2 regions of the Bradyrhizobium canariense genome follow, and region 1 is predicted to be linked to the other one. Evidence: riboswitches for the same ligand, from Rfam matches in the RefSeq annotation. Region 1 holds a riboswitch; the other holds the start of a gene.

Region 1 (7,163 bases):
TGCCAGGTCGAGGCTATGGCCGGGCTTACGATAAATCCATTCTGCGCATAGGAAATGGCCGGCTCGAACAGAGATTCGAACGGCAAACGACCAAACTTCTTGCTTAGCGCGACCCAGGCTGAAACCGCTCCGGGCACCGTAACGCTGTCCCAACCGCGCCGCGGCATCGTCTTCAGGTTTGAAAAGCGTTCAATGGACCAAGCCGCCGGCGAGCGACCGGATGCGTTGAGACCATGCAGCGCCTTTCCATCCCAGATGATCGCGAATGCGTCACTTCCAAGACCATTCGCGGTTGGTTCAACGACAGTGAGGGTGATTGCGCTTGCGAGCGCGGCATCGACCGCATTGCCGCCAGCTTGAAGCATGCGCAACCCAGCCTGAACGGCTAAGGGTTGAGACGTCGCAACGATGTTGCGTGCCGAGACCGGCGCTCGGGCCGACGGATAAGGCAAATCATAGGAGAAGTCAGTCATTTTGCACCATACCAACGCATGAGCGTTTCATTGATCGACGATTAAGTTCTGGCGAGAAATACTTCTTCGACCCAGCGCGTATTGACGTCGTTTGCCACGTAGTCGTTATTCAGGAGGATGGATTGATGGAAAGGAATCGTCGTTGATACGCCCTCGACTTTGAAAACAGCCAGAGCAGCTTTGGAGCGCTCGATCGCTTCGTTCCGTGTGCCGGCATGGACCACAAGTTTCGCGATCAGCGAGTCGTAGTATGGGGGTACAAATGTGCCGGCTTCACAATGCGTATCGATCCGAAGTCCCTCACCCATCGGAAGGAGCCAGTTCTTGATCCTTCCTGGGTTAGGTCGAAATCCTGCGTCGGCATCCTCCGCATTGATACGAAACTCGATCGCATGCCCCTTCGCGGTCGTATTTGGCATTCCGTCGATCGGCATACCTGACGCTATGCGCAATTGCTCTTCGACGATGTCGACGCCCATAATCATCTCGGTGACAGGGTGTTCGACCTGGATTCGGGTATTCATTTCGATAAAGTAGAATCGTCGGCTCGGGCGATCGAAGACGAATTCGATGGTGCCCGCGTTGCGATAGTTGATTGCACGCGCCAAAGCGACGGCCGCATCGGATATTTCACGACGTATCGCACTGTCGAGTTCATAAGACGGCGCTTCTTCAAGAAGCTTTTGATGCCGTCTCTGGATCGTACAGTCACGCTCGCCGAGTGCCCGGACATTGCCGTGGGCATCGGCCAGAATTTGCACTTCGATATGGCGGATGTCTTCAAGGTAGCGTTCCATGTACATACGGCCATCGCCGAATGCAGAAAGCGCCTCGGCGGATGCACGGGAAAATGCTTCCGCCAATTCCCGCTCTTCTCTCACTACCCGCATGCCTCGCCCGCCACCACCAGCCGCAGCCTTGAGCAACAACGGAAAGCCGATCGCTTTCGCTTCGAAGGTTGCATCGCGGACATCCGCTAGCGGCTCGATCGTTCCCGGAACGGTAGCTATTCCTAGACTGGCCGCGGCCTTGCGGGCGTTCACCTTGTCGCCCATCGCGACGATTGTTTCGGCGGCTGGTCCAATAAATGTGATGCCGTTTTCCTCACAGGCCGACGCGAAGGCCGCATTTTCCGACAAAAACCCGTAGCCTGGATGAATCGCGTCGCACCCTTGCGCAATCGCAGCCGTAATAATAGCCGATGCGTTTAAATAGCTTTTTGCCGATGCCGATGGCCCAATACAAATCGCTTTGTGTGACATCCGGGTGTGAAGCATTCCCCGGTCGGCCTCGGAAAATATCGAGACGACCTCCAGGCCGGATGCGAGAGCGGACCGCGCGATCCGAACGGCAATTTCTCCACGATTGGCTATGAGAACGCGCTTCACTCCGAGGCATCCTCTTTGATGACCATGATCGTTTCATTGAACTCCACCATCGTCGCGTTCTCTGGATACACTGCAGAGATCCTTCCAGAGCGTTCGGCTCGAACGGTATTCATGACTTTCATAACTTCGATGATGCACAAGGTCGCGCCCGCCTCGATCTTTTGGCCCACCTCAACAAAGGGAGGCGCGTCAGGCGATGGAGACCGATAAAAAATGCCGAGCATGGGGGATTTGATTTCCGTTCCGGGTACGCTTGGCGCGCGAGACACCGGAGAGGTCGTCGGAGGTGCCAAAGGCGCTGCCGAGGCGGTTCCGATCGGCGCGAGCCCGGATGGGAGGCTCGTTCGAACGGTTGGCTGCTTGTCGTCTATCTTGATCGCCTTACGAAGCGCCAGTTGGACCTCACCGTCTCGAAACCGGAGCTCGCGGCATACCGAACGATTGAACAACTCGATGATGGTGACGACGTCGTCTTGATCCATGCTGCGTGTCACACTGCGTATCCTTGCCGATAACGTGCTTTGAATTGACGTTTGCCAACGGCACAAAAATGAGCCAATTTGGGCTTTTCGGTCAACGGATGGTGACGACTGTAACTAAGCCTTTGTTTGAGAAGAAAGATGTTGTTTTGAAAGTGCGTACCAACGCGACAATTGGTTCGATGGAGGATGCAGTGTCAGCAAAACTCGTGTCAGGACTCGCGGCAGTACGGCGCCTTCTGGATGGCGGAATTTATCCGGTGAATTCACGGCTACCGCCGGAACGAGAGCTTGCCGGCAAATTAGGCATCAGTCGCGGTTTGCTGCGCGACATTCTGGCCAAGCTAGAGGCCGAGGGCCGGATATGGCGGCACGTCGGACAGGGGACGTTCGTTGGCGGCCGGGCACCACAATCTCGCGATGAAATGGCATTAATCAGCAAGCGATCCAATCCGGCAGAGGTGTTCGAAGCGCGCTTAGCCATTGAGCCGCAGTGCGCATCGTTCGCCGCATTACGAGCCACGGCCGACGATATTTCCAGACTTCAGCATTGTTTTCAGAAGATGGAACGAGCTCCGAATTCTTCGAACTATTTTCGCTGGGACTCGACGCTACACAGAGTTATTGCTGAAGCCGCGCATAGCAATCTTCTGCTGCACCTGTTCGATGCGGTCAATGCAACGCGCGAACAGGTCTTCTGGTCCGACCTTTACCGTACCGCGATGGCAATCGATGGCCGGGGCACCGCCGACCGAAGAGCGACTGCCTACCGGCAACATGCCGACCTCGTCGAGGCGATTGTAAGACGAAATCCGGCGACGGCCGAGCGGCTTGCGCGCAAGCACATCGAAGACGTTCGCACCTATCTACTCAATAGCTAGGCAAATTACGTAGCCAGATCATGGATGCTCTTTCGCGCCGCAAGCCAGCCCTTCAGTGGCGGGTCCAGGCGTGCTGCTGCTTTCGAAGTACCCGCGGATGGTCGCTATGGCGCGCCCACAAGACGCGGCTAAGTAACTCGAACTTCGCCGGTGCCCATCCCTAACCTTTGTCGTCACTGCCGGAAAGCAGCTGGCCGCAGGCAAGATGACCCCCCTCGAGAAATTGACGTGCTTGGAAAGCTGCTGGTCGGCGGGTATTCGATTAGAGAGTGCGCACGGTCGTCCTTGTGCCCGACGAGCCGGACAGTGAAGTCGTCTCTATTACCGAATAATATAACGCGTGCAGCAAGGCTTCTTGCGCACCTTTGCTGAGCGCGCTCTTCCGAGCATCGCTAGACCGTGTGCAGGGAAGCCGATAATAATCTGCGCGCAACCGAGCAGGAAATGATCGCGGTGATTATCGATTCGCCTACGGACTAACTTGACGACCTGCCCATCGCCACTTGATCGGCAACGATCCCTGCGGTTGCAGCTGAAAGCGTCCAGCCTAGGTGGCCGTGACCGGTATTGTAGAAGACCCCTGGCCTCTTGCCAGGTCCGACCCTCGGCATCATATCCGGCATCATCGGCCTGAGGCCGCACCAGGGCACGACTCGGCTTGTATTCAGCTCCGGAAACAATCGCCTGGTCCAATCGACCAGAGGCTGAACTCGATCGGCGCGAATGTCGCGATTTGCACCACTAAATTCTGCCGTACCCGCGACCCGAAATCGATTGGGTCCAAGGCGGCTCGCAACAATCTTGGCTTTTTCATCGAGTAAGCTCACCCAGGGCGCGGCGTTCTGATTTTCCACGTCCTCAAGTTCAACCGTAATTGAGTAGCCCTTTACCGGATAAACGTTGACTCGGTCCCCAAGTTTGGCCGCCAAATGCCTGCTTGCAACGCCCGCGCAGATCACAACTGCATCAAAGTGAGCTTTGGCAACGTGACTATCCGACTGCGTCGAAGCCGGAGTCCAATTGATATCGATGCCATGATCGGACGAAAGTATATCCGAAACCTCGGCATCACTTACGAACTGAACATCTTTTCGCCGACAATAATCCATCAATCCACGCGTAAATTTATGGATATCTCCGGTGAAATCCGACGGTGTAAAAAACCCGCCGAAATATTTACCTTCTAGTGCCGGCTCGATGGAGCGAATTTCCTCAACCGAGACGGCGGTGCGGACTAAACCTCCTTCCTCGAGCAGCTTGTTTGCTTCCATCGCGCGACGGAAATCGTCGGCATCATAATAGATGTGAAGGATACCACGCCGTTCGAGATCGAAGTTTATCTCAGCTTTCTCCGCCATCGCCAGCAGATGCTGCCGGGCCGCAATGGCGAGGCGAGTTGTTGCGATCGTATTTGTTCGGTAGTTGGGAATGTTGGCGGCGAATTCAGCGAGCCAAGAATACTTGTGCCAGCTCGGGGTCAGATTAAGCGATAACGGTGCATCGTTCTGGAATAGCCATCCCATGCCCTTCATTACGGTCGACCAGCTATTCCAAACCTCAGCATTACTGGCGGAAAGCTGGCCACCATTGGCATAGGATGTCTCCATCGCCGCATAACGATGTCGATCAAATACGGTGACTTCGTAACCCTTTTCACGAAGAGCATAAGCAGTCGTTGCACCGGTGATACCGGCGCCGATTACAGCGATGTGCGGCACTGAAGTTTTCTTTCGACCAGAGTGAAGACATGGTTCGAAAGTCGTTCGAACCGGCTATCCCCATCTGTCTCGGTACCTGAGAGCTTGATCCGCCGCTCCTCAGAGCTTCAGACTTCCCCTTCGGTGGACGCTCGAAGCGTCACTCTCCAGATTGTCCAACGATGCGGTCCTTTGTGCCTGAGAGTTTCCCGGGGGGTTGCTCCTTCGGCGCCGACGCTGGCCTAGCCAACGCCGATCTCTCCCTCATCGTCTGGTCGGACGATTTTGTATCGCAGATGTTCTTGCAGGACGCAAGACACTTAAGCCTGCGCACTCGCTCTTCTTATTCCGTTGGCTTAAGATGGCAGGCGCTGGCTTACTACCTCTCGAGACAGCGCGCACGTCAATACTCTCCTCAAGAGCGTCGATGATGGCCCCGCGGGTCTCAGGTTTCAGCTCGGTGAGACGAGACGCAGGCGTGCCACGGCGTTTCTGCAGATACAGGAACACAGCTCCTTCAACTAGACGCCGGACTTCGGAAGAGCCAAGTGGCAGCGCCATCCACCACTTCATTCTTTAGATCGTCGAGTGCCGATTGCTCCGCGGGTGTCAGCGGCTCTCCCACGAGTTCGTCGTGCGACCAGGCAGCCGAGCCTTGCAAGATGCTGCTCTGCGGCAGGAGAGTCAGTGCTGAACATCGAAGAGAAGTCCGAAGTGAGCAACTGCTCGGCGGTAAGATTCTCTACGTTTGGAGCTGAAAGAGTGTCTCCACAAGGATCGGAAAATCACCGTCGCCGGGTCCCCATTCGCCTTATGTGCAGTCTCTCCCATGCGGAAAACAAGGGCGCCAGGCCTGTAAAGGAGCCTTATCGAGCCCGGTGCCCGTGACATCGTGGTCACCGACAAGGAGCGCGAACTCCAGGCCCTGAAGATCCAGCGTGATGCCCATGATCTCGTCGCCGCCTGTCTTCACCACCGGCACGATCTGGATATTGTCACGTCGCCAGAACTGATGGCCAAGGCCGCGCGCGAGATAGAACCCGAGCGGTTTCTTCCACTTGATTGCATCTTGATTCTTGCATGGGATCAGGATCAACAACACAATCAGTTCCCTGACCTTGACAAGAGCCGTCGCCCGAGGTCGTCCGCAAAAGCAAGGCAGGTTTCCGCAAGGGAAACGCGGTCCGCGGTAGAGCGCATGATTGTCGGCGCCACTCGCACGGCAGCGCCGGTCGCTTCAATCTGATCCTGAAGTTGCGCGTCGATCTCGTCGATGACAATTCCCGAGATCAATCCACGATAGTGTTCCGCGATAGTCGTCACCGAAACCGGTCCGCCGAGTTCCAGCATAATCTTCGCGGCAGGCCCTTTGATCGCGGTGCCGCCGACGATCGGCGACACAGCCACCACTGGTACCTGCAGCGCCCGCAGCCAATCGCGGACGCCGGGAATGGCAAGAATCGGATCGATGCTAAGGTAAGGATTGGATGGACAAAAAATAACGGCTGCCGGTCGATCCGCCGCACCGATCCCGACAAGCTCGCGGTTGAATCTTGCCGATGTTGAGCCTTCGTAAGATATCTCCGAGACCGGCACCTCACAGCGCAAGCGCACAAAATAATCCTGGAACGAAAACAGATCGTCCCCACTGCGAATAACGGTCCTAACCGGCTCATCGGACATCGGCAGTATCCGCGCGACGATACCAAGGGACCGACACAGTTCGGCGGTCACCGCCGTCAGCGTCGCGCCCCCATTCAGGCGGCTGGTTCTGATGGCGTGGGTCGCGAGATCGCGATCGCCGAGACGAAACCATTCGGGACCGCCAAGCCGGGCAACCTGCTCCATGAACGCCCAACTCTCGCCCTGCAGACCCCATCCCTGGATCGGATTCGCCAGTCCGGCCAAGGTATACATCACCGTGTCAAGATCGGGCGAGATGCGCAGGCCGAGATGTTCAAAATCATCGCCGGTGTTGACGACCACGGTCAGCTTCTCGCGCAACACCTGCGCAAGACCGTCGGCAAGCTTCGCGCCACCGACGCCACCCGCGAGGGCGATCACCTTACCCGAACTTGCATTCAACGAAACAAATCCTTTTCTATTGGACGCAGCAAACCACGCGCGGTACCACGCTGTGACGGCACAGCCAGCCCACGCGCCAGCACGACCGGAAATCCCTCACCAGCCTGTCCCATAACCAGCGATGCCGCGGCCGCCAGTTCGTCGGCCCATCCAACCTCCG
Region 2 (7,163 bases), 3.6 Mb from region 1:
CGAAGTTCGCCGCCACGCTGGAGAAGGTTTGCGTCGCCACTGTCGAGGACGGCTACATGACCAAGGATCTCGCGCTTCTGGTCGGCGCCGACCAGCGCTGGCTGTCGACCACCGGCTTCCTCGACAAGGTTGCCGAGAACCTCACCAAGGCGATGGCGGCGTAAAGCGACCATCGGCCCTTACAATGGACGTCATTCCGGGATGGTGCGCTAGCACCAGACCCGGAATCTCAAGATTCTCCAATGTGCAATTGCACATCGGAGTTCGATGCTTTGCATCGCCCCGGAATGACTAGAGCCAGATTGCTTCGTCGCTTCGCTCCTCGCAATTGACGAAACCCACCATCAGGAGAGCGTGATCATGCATGTCTTTGAAAAAGCCGCTCTCGCTGTGTTGTTGCTGTCGGGCTCGCTGATGAGCCCGGCTGCGGCCGAAACACCCCTGCCCGCGGCCATCGCGGCACCGGGCGAAACGACCGTGCTGACCGCGCATGCGGTTGGCGAGCAGATCTATGAATGCAAGGCCGGCACTGACGGCAAGCTCGCCTGGGCATTCCGCGAACCGGCGGCGTCGCTGACGGCAGATAACAAGATCGTCGGCCGTCACTTTGCCGGACCGAGCTGGGAGTTGAGCGACGGCAGCGCGGTGGTCGGCAAGGCCGCCGGCAGCGCGCCCGGCACGACAGCGAACGATATCGCCTGGCTGAAGCTCGACGTGGCTTCCCACCGCGGCGGCGGCACACTCTCAAACGTCACCACGGTGCAACGGATCAACACGGTGGGTGGCGTGCTGACCGGTGAATGCGACAAGCCCGGCAATACCCGCGCCATGCCTTACAGCGCGGATTATGTGTTCCTGCGCAAGGGCTGAGTGAGAGATCGAAGGCATCTAATTCGTCATGCCCGGCCTTGTGCCGGGCATCCACGTCTTAGCGGTACAAGACAGACGTGGATGGCCGGGACGAAGCCCGGCCATGACCGTTTTCAAGACTGAGTACAAAGTCCCAAAATAGGTTGTCGCCAGTCTTCCTCCTCAGGCGCCGGCCATCGCCTTTTCGATCGCCGAAAGCGCAGCGTTCGCCTTCGCCCCATCGGGGCCGCCGGCCTGGGCCATGTCGGGCCGTCCACCGCCGCCCTTGCCGCCGAGCGCTTCGGAAGCCACCCGCACCAGATCGACCGCGTTATAGCGTGAGGTGAGATCGGAGGTGACGCCGACCACGACGCCGGCCTTGCCGTCACCGGTGACACCGACGATCGCGACCACTCCGGAGCCGAGCTGCTTTTTGCCGTCATCGACCAGGCTCTTGAGGTCCTTGGTCTCGACGCCTTCCACCGCCCGCGCCATCAGCTTGACGTTGCCGATTTCGCGCACGCCATTGCCGCCGGCCGCAGCGCCGTTCGTCGAACCGCCGCCGCCCATCGCGAGCTTCTTGCGCGCATCCGACAGATCGCGCTCCAGCTTCTTGCGCTCTTCCATCAGCGAAGCGATGCGCGCCGGCATGTCCTCGAGCGTGGTGCGCAGCTCGGATGCCGCCGTCTTGGCGAGCGCCATCGTCTCGTTGGCGTGTTGCCGCGCATGGCGCCCGGTCAGCGCCTCGATGCGGCGCACGCCCGACGCAACCGCGCTTTCGCCGGTCACCGAGATCAGACCGATATCGCCGGTGCGGCGGACATGGGTGCCGCCGCACAATTCCACCGACCAGCCGAGTGCGTTCTGGCCATGGTCGCGCGCGGTCTTGCCCATCGACACCACCCGCACCTCGTCGCCGTATTTCTCGCCGAACAGCGCTCGCGCCCCGGCGTCGCGCGCCTCATCGACGCCCATCAGGCGCGTGGTGACCTCGTCATTCTCCAGCACCACCTCGTTGGCGATATCCTCGACCCGGGCGAGCTCTTCCAGCGTGATCGGCTTCGGATGCACGAAGTCGAAGCGCAGGCGATCCGGCGCCACCAGCGAACCGCGCTGCGCGATGTGGTCGCCGAGCACCTGCCGCAGCGCTTCGTGCAGCAGATGCGTCGCGGAGTGATTGGCGCGGATCGACGAACGCCTGACGTGATCGACCTCGAGCTGCAGCGCCGCACCGGGCTTCAGCGTGCCCTGCTCCACGGTGCCGAGATGCACGAAGAGATCGCCGGCCTTCTTCTGGGTCTCGGTGATCCGAATCCGCACGCCGTCACCGCTCATCATGCCGGTGTCGCCGACCTGCCCGCCGGACTCCGCATAAAACGGCGTCTGGTTCAACACGATGGCGCCGGACTCGCCAGCCTTGAGGCTGTCGACCTCCTTGCCGTCTTTCACCAGCGCCCCGACCACGCCTTCGGCGGTTTCGGTCTCGTAGCCTAAAAATTCGGTAGCGCCGAGCTTCTCGCGCAGCGGAAACCAGACGTTCTCGGTCGCGGTGTCGCCGGAGCCTGACCAGGCCGCGCGCGCCTTTTCGCGCTGCCGGTCCATCGCATCGGTGAAGGAGGCAACATCGACGCCGATGCCGCGCGACTTCAGCGCGTCCTGGGTAAGATCAAGCGGAAAGCCGTAGGTGTCGTACAGCGTGAACGCCGTATCGCCGTCGAACATGTCGCCCTTCTTAAGCGAGCTGCTCTTCTCGTCGAGGATCAACAGGCCACGCTCCAGCGTCTTGCGGAAGCGTGTCTCTTCCAGCCGCAGCGTTTCCTCGATCAGGTTTTCGGCGCGCACCAGTTCGGGATAGGCTTGGCCCATCTCGCGCACCAGCGCCCACACCAGACGATGCATCAGCGGCTCGCGCGCGCCGAGCAACTGCGCATGGCGCATGGCGCGGCGCATGATCCGGCGCAGCACATAGCCGCGGCCTTCGTTCGAGGGCAGCACGCCATCGGCGATCAGGAACGACGACGCCCGCAGATGGTCGGCGATGACGCGCAGCGACGCCTTCTGCGGCCCTTGCGGATCAGCGCCGGTCAATTCGGAAATGGCGCGGATCAGGGCTACGAAAAGATCGATGTCGTAATTGTCGTGCTTGCCTTGCAGCACAGCCGCGACGCGCTCCAGGCCCGCGCCGGTATCGATCGAGGGCTTCGGCAAGGGGTTGCGGATGCCGCCCTCGAGCTGCTCGAACTGCATGAACACGAGATTCCAGATCTCGATGAAGCGGTCACCATCCTGCTCGAGCGAGCCCGGCGGTCCGCCCCAAATCTTGTCGCCGTGATCGTAGAAGATCTCCGAACAGGGACCGCAGGGGCCGGTATCGCCCATCTGCCAGAAATTGTCGGCGCCATCGATCCGGATGATCCGCGACTCCGGAAGGCCCGCGATCTTCTTCCAGAGATTGAAGGCCTCGTCGTCGTCGATATAGACGGTCGCGGTGAGCTTGTCCTTTGGCAGGCCGAACTCTTTGGTCACGAGGTTCCAGGCCAGCTCGATCGCGCGATCCTTGAAGTAATCGCCGAACGAGAAATTGCCGAGCATCTCGAAAAAGGTGTGATGCCGCGCGGTATAGCCGACATTGTCGAGGTCGTTATGCTTGCCGCCGGCGCGGACGCATTTCTGCGAGGTGGTGGCGCGCTGATACGGGCGCTTCTCGACGCCGGTGAAGACGTTCTTGAATTGCACCATGCCGGCATTGGTGAACATCAAGGTCGGGTCGTTGCGCGGCACCAGCGGCGACGACGGCACGATCTCGTGGCCGTTCCGGGCAAAGAAGTTCAGAAATGTCGACCTGATCTCGTTAACGCCGCTCATGTTCATCCAATCGCAAAACTGCCGGGAACCCGCCGCAAACAGCTAAACATTATGTCGCAACGCTTTTAGACAAGGGGGATCGCGGTGTCCAGAAACTGTGCAGCCGGATCATAGGCTTGCCGCAATACACCAAAGCTGGTTGATAGATGCTGCGGCTGCGTTGACAGGGTTGGGGTCGCCGTGTTTTCTTCCTATCTGTACGAGACAGTCACGTCGGGAGAGATCGGCTTGAATGCCGACGCCGAAGGAGCAACCGCCCCGGAAACTCTCAGGCAAACGGACCGCGTGACTTGCTAGCATCTGGAAAGAGACGCCGAAGGGTCTTGTCCCTGACGTGTCCGCCGACGGGATAATACTCTCAGGCACAGCGACAGATGGGGCTTTCTGTAGGTTTTTGCGAGGGATCGTCCTGGCAAAAACCGCGAGGGCCCAGTGATGCTTGCGCGCGAAGACCAAACTCCGCTGAAACGTACCCCGCTGCACGCCCTGCATGTGGCCCTGGGCGGCAAGATGGTGCCGTTCGCCGGCTATGACATGCCGGTGCAATATTCGCCCGGCGTGCTGCGGGAACATCTGCATACCCGCAGCGCCGCCGGCCTGTTCGACGTCTCCCATATGGGCCAGATCGCGCTCCGCCCCAAATCCGGCCGGGTCGAGGACGCCGCCCTGGCGCTGGAACGGCTGGTGCCGCAGGACATCGTGGCGGTCGCACCCGGCCGGCAGCGCTATGCGCAATTCACCAATCAAAACGGCGGCATCCTCGACGATCTGATGGTGGCGAATTTCGGCGACCACCTGTTTCTGGTCGTCAATGCCGCCTGCAAGGCCGAGGACGAGGCGCATCTGCGCGCCAATTTGTCCGATGTCTGCGTGATCGAGCCGCTGCCCGATCGGGCGCTGATCGCGCTGCAAGGGCCGAAGGCCTGTTCGGAGCTGGCGAAGTTTTGTGCAGAGGCCTCCGCCCTGCGGTTCATGGACTCCGGACCCCAGCGTGTCGATGGCATCGACTGCTTCGTCTCACGCTCCGGCTATACCGGCGAGGACGGCTTTGAGATTTCGGTCCCGGCGGACCACGCCGAGGCGCTTGCCAAGGCGCTGCTGGCTGACGGTGACGTGCTGCCGATCGGGCTTGGCGCGCGCGACAGCCTGCGGCTCGAGGCCGGGCTTTGCCTCTATGGCCACGACCTCGATACCGCGACGACACCGGTCGAGGGCGCGCTGGAATGGTCCATTCAAAAGAGCCGCCGCACTGGCGGCGCGCGCGCCGGCGGATTCCTCGGCGCCGAGACAATTCTCGCCCAGTTTGAGAGAGGCGCCCCGCGCCGCCGCGTCGGGTTGAGGCCGGAGGGCCGCGCGCCGGTGCGCGAGGGTGCGGCGCTGTTTGCGGATGGCACCTCATCCGAACAGATCGGCGTGGTCACTTCAGGCGGTTTTGGCCCCAGCCTCAATGCGCCGGTGGCGATGGGCTACCTGCCGTCGTCGCACGCCACCACGGGATCTTCAGTCTTTGCCGAAGTCCGCGGCCAGCGGCTGCCGATGCAGGTGTCGCCGATGCCGTTCGTTCCCAACACTTATAAACGTTGAAGCTTGCAAACGCTGAAGAGGTTTTCATGACGACGCTGTTCACATCAGACCACGAATGGCTCCAGATCGAGGGCGACGTCGCCACTATCGGCGTCACGGACTATGCGCAGTCGCAGCTCGGCGACGTCGTGTTCGTCGAACTGCCGAAAGTCGGCCGAAGCCTGAAGAAGGCCGAAGCCGCAGCCGTGGTCGAATCGGTGAAGGCCGCCTCCGATGTCTACGCGCCGATCTCGGGCGAAGTGGTCGCAGTGAATGATGTCCTGGCCGCCGAGCCCGCGTTGGTCAATTCCGACGCCGGCGGCAAGGCGTGGTTTTTCAAGTTGAAGATCGCAGACAAGAAAGAACTCGACGGCCTGATGGATGAGGCCGCCTACGCCAAGCATACCGCGTGAGATGATGAACAGAGAAACGACATCAAACTCAGTGTCATCGTCCGCGAAAGCGGACGATCCAGTACGCCGAGACGTCTCGATTCAATCGCTGGCGTCACGGCGTACTGGATACCCCGCATTCGCGGGGTATGACGGCTGGTGCTGGTGCGGGGCATGACGAATACGAATAAAAGGTGATAGCCATGAACGCGCCGTTCAAACCGACCAACGAAGCCGCCACCAATTTCGCGCGGCGTCACATCGGCCCCTCGCCGCGCGACATCGCGGCGATGCTGGAAACCGTCGGCGCCAAAAGCCTGGATGCGCTGATGGCGGAGACGCTGCCCTCCTCGATCCGGCAGAAGACGCCGCTCGATCTAGGGCTGGCACTGAGCGAGACCGAAGCGCTGGCGCATATGCGCGAGCTGGCATCGCAGAACCAGGTCTTCACCTCGCTGATCGGCCAAGGCTATTCCGGCACAATCCTGCCGGCGGTGATCCAGCGCAACATCCTGGAAAATCCGGCCTGGTATACGGCCTATACGCCGTATCAGCCCGAGATCAGCCAGGGCCGGCTGGAAGCTTTGTTCAACTTCCAGACCATGATCTGCGACCTTGCGGGCCTTGATGTCGCCAACGCTTCGCTGCTCGACGAGGCGACGGCGGCGGCGGAAGCCATGGCGCTGGCGGAACGCGCGGCGCAGGCCAAGACCAAATCGTTCTTCGTCGATGCGGAAGTGCATCCGCAGACGCTGGCGGTGCTGCGCACCCGCGCCGAACCACTGGGCTGGAATCTGATCGTTGGCGATCCCGCTGTTGATCTCGAGCGCGCGGACGTGTTCGGCGGCCTGCTGCAATATCCGGATACTTCGGGCGCGGTGCGTGATCTCAAGCCTGCGATCGCGTCGCTGCATGCGAAAGGCGCGCTGGCGATCGTCGCGGCCGATCTTTTGGCGTTGACGCTATTGGCCTCACCCGGCGAACTCGGCGCCGATATCGCGATCGGATCGGCGCAACGCTTCGGCGTGCCGATGGGCTATGGCGGCCCGCACGCGGCCTATATGGCGGTGCGCGATGCGCTCAAGCGCTCCCTGCCCGGCCGCATCGTCGGTTTGTCCGTGGATTCACGCGGCGAGCCGGCCTATCGCCTTGCGCTGCAGACCCGCGAGCAGCATATCCGCCGCGAAAAAGCGACCTCGAACATCTGCACCGCGCAGGTGCTGCTCGCCGTGATCGCCTCGATGTACGCGGTCTATCACGGCCCCGAGGGACTGACCGAGATCGCCCGCAGGGTGCATCGCCGCACAGCGGTGCTGGCGGCCGGATTGCGCAAGCTCGGCTTTGCGCTGAAATCGGAAGCCTTCTTCGATACCGTGACGGTGGACGTCGGCGGTCGTCGCGACGAAATCGTTGCCCGCGCCTTTGCTGAAAAGCTCAATTTAAGGATTGGTGAAGGCACGCTCGGCATCGCGCTGGACGAAACCACGACACCGG

What was found. A riboswitch is a leader RNA that binds a small molecule or an ion and turns the genes downstream of it on or off. The one in region 1 is predicted to bind glycine.
Region 2: another riboswitch for glycine. It lies ahead of gcvT (glycine cleavage system aminomethyltransferase GcvT); the one in region 1 lies ahead of BLV09_RS21540 (D-amino acid dehydrogenase).

The regions. Positions count from the first base shown of each region.
Region 1 covers NZ_LT629750.1:4,522,347-4,529,509, forward strand. Annotated here, with positions in the region: gene BLV09_RS21520 (gamma-glutamyltransferase family protein) at 1-473, opposite strand, end outside; gene BLV09_RS21525 (acetyl-CoA carboxylase biotin carboxylase subunit) at 515-1,861, opposite strand; gene accB (acetyl-CoA carboxylase biotin carboxyl carrier protein) at 1,858-2,343, opposite strand; gene BLV09_RS21535 (FadR/GntR family transcriptional regulator) at 2,388-3,221, shown strand; gene BLV09_RS21540 (D-amino acid dehydrogenase) at 3,698-4,939, opposite strand; glycine riboswitch at 5,094-5,193, opposite strand; gene BLV09_RS21545 (hypothetical protein) at 5,730-6,020, opposite strand; gene cofD (2-phospho-L-lactate transferase) at 6,023-7,003, opposite strand; gene cofE (coenzyme F420-0:L-glutamate ligase) at 7,000-7,163, opposite strand, start outside.
Region 2 covers NZ_LT629750.1:325,311-332,473, reverse strand. Annotated here, with positions in the region: gene BLV09_RS01520 (NADP-dependent isocitrate dehydrogenase) at 1-164, shown strand, start outside; gene BLV09_RS01515 (DUF3455 domain-containing protein) at 361-870, shown strand; gene alaS (alanine--tRNA ligase) at 1,033-3,714, opposite strand; glycine riboswitch at 3,918-4,008, shown strand; gene gcvT (glycine cleavage system aminomethyltransferase GcvT) at 4,150-5,298, shown strand; gene gcvH (glycine cleavage system protein GcvH) at 5,325-5,690, shown strand; gene gcvP (aminomethyl-transferring glycine dehydrogenase) at 5,873-7,163, shown strand, end outside.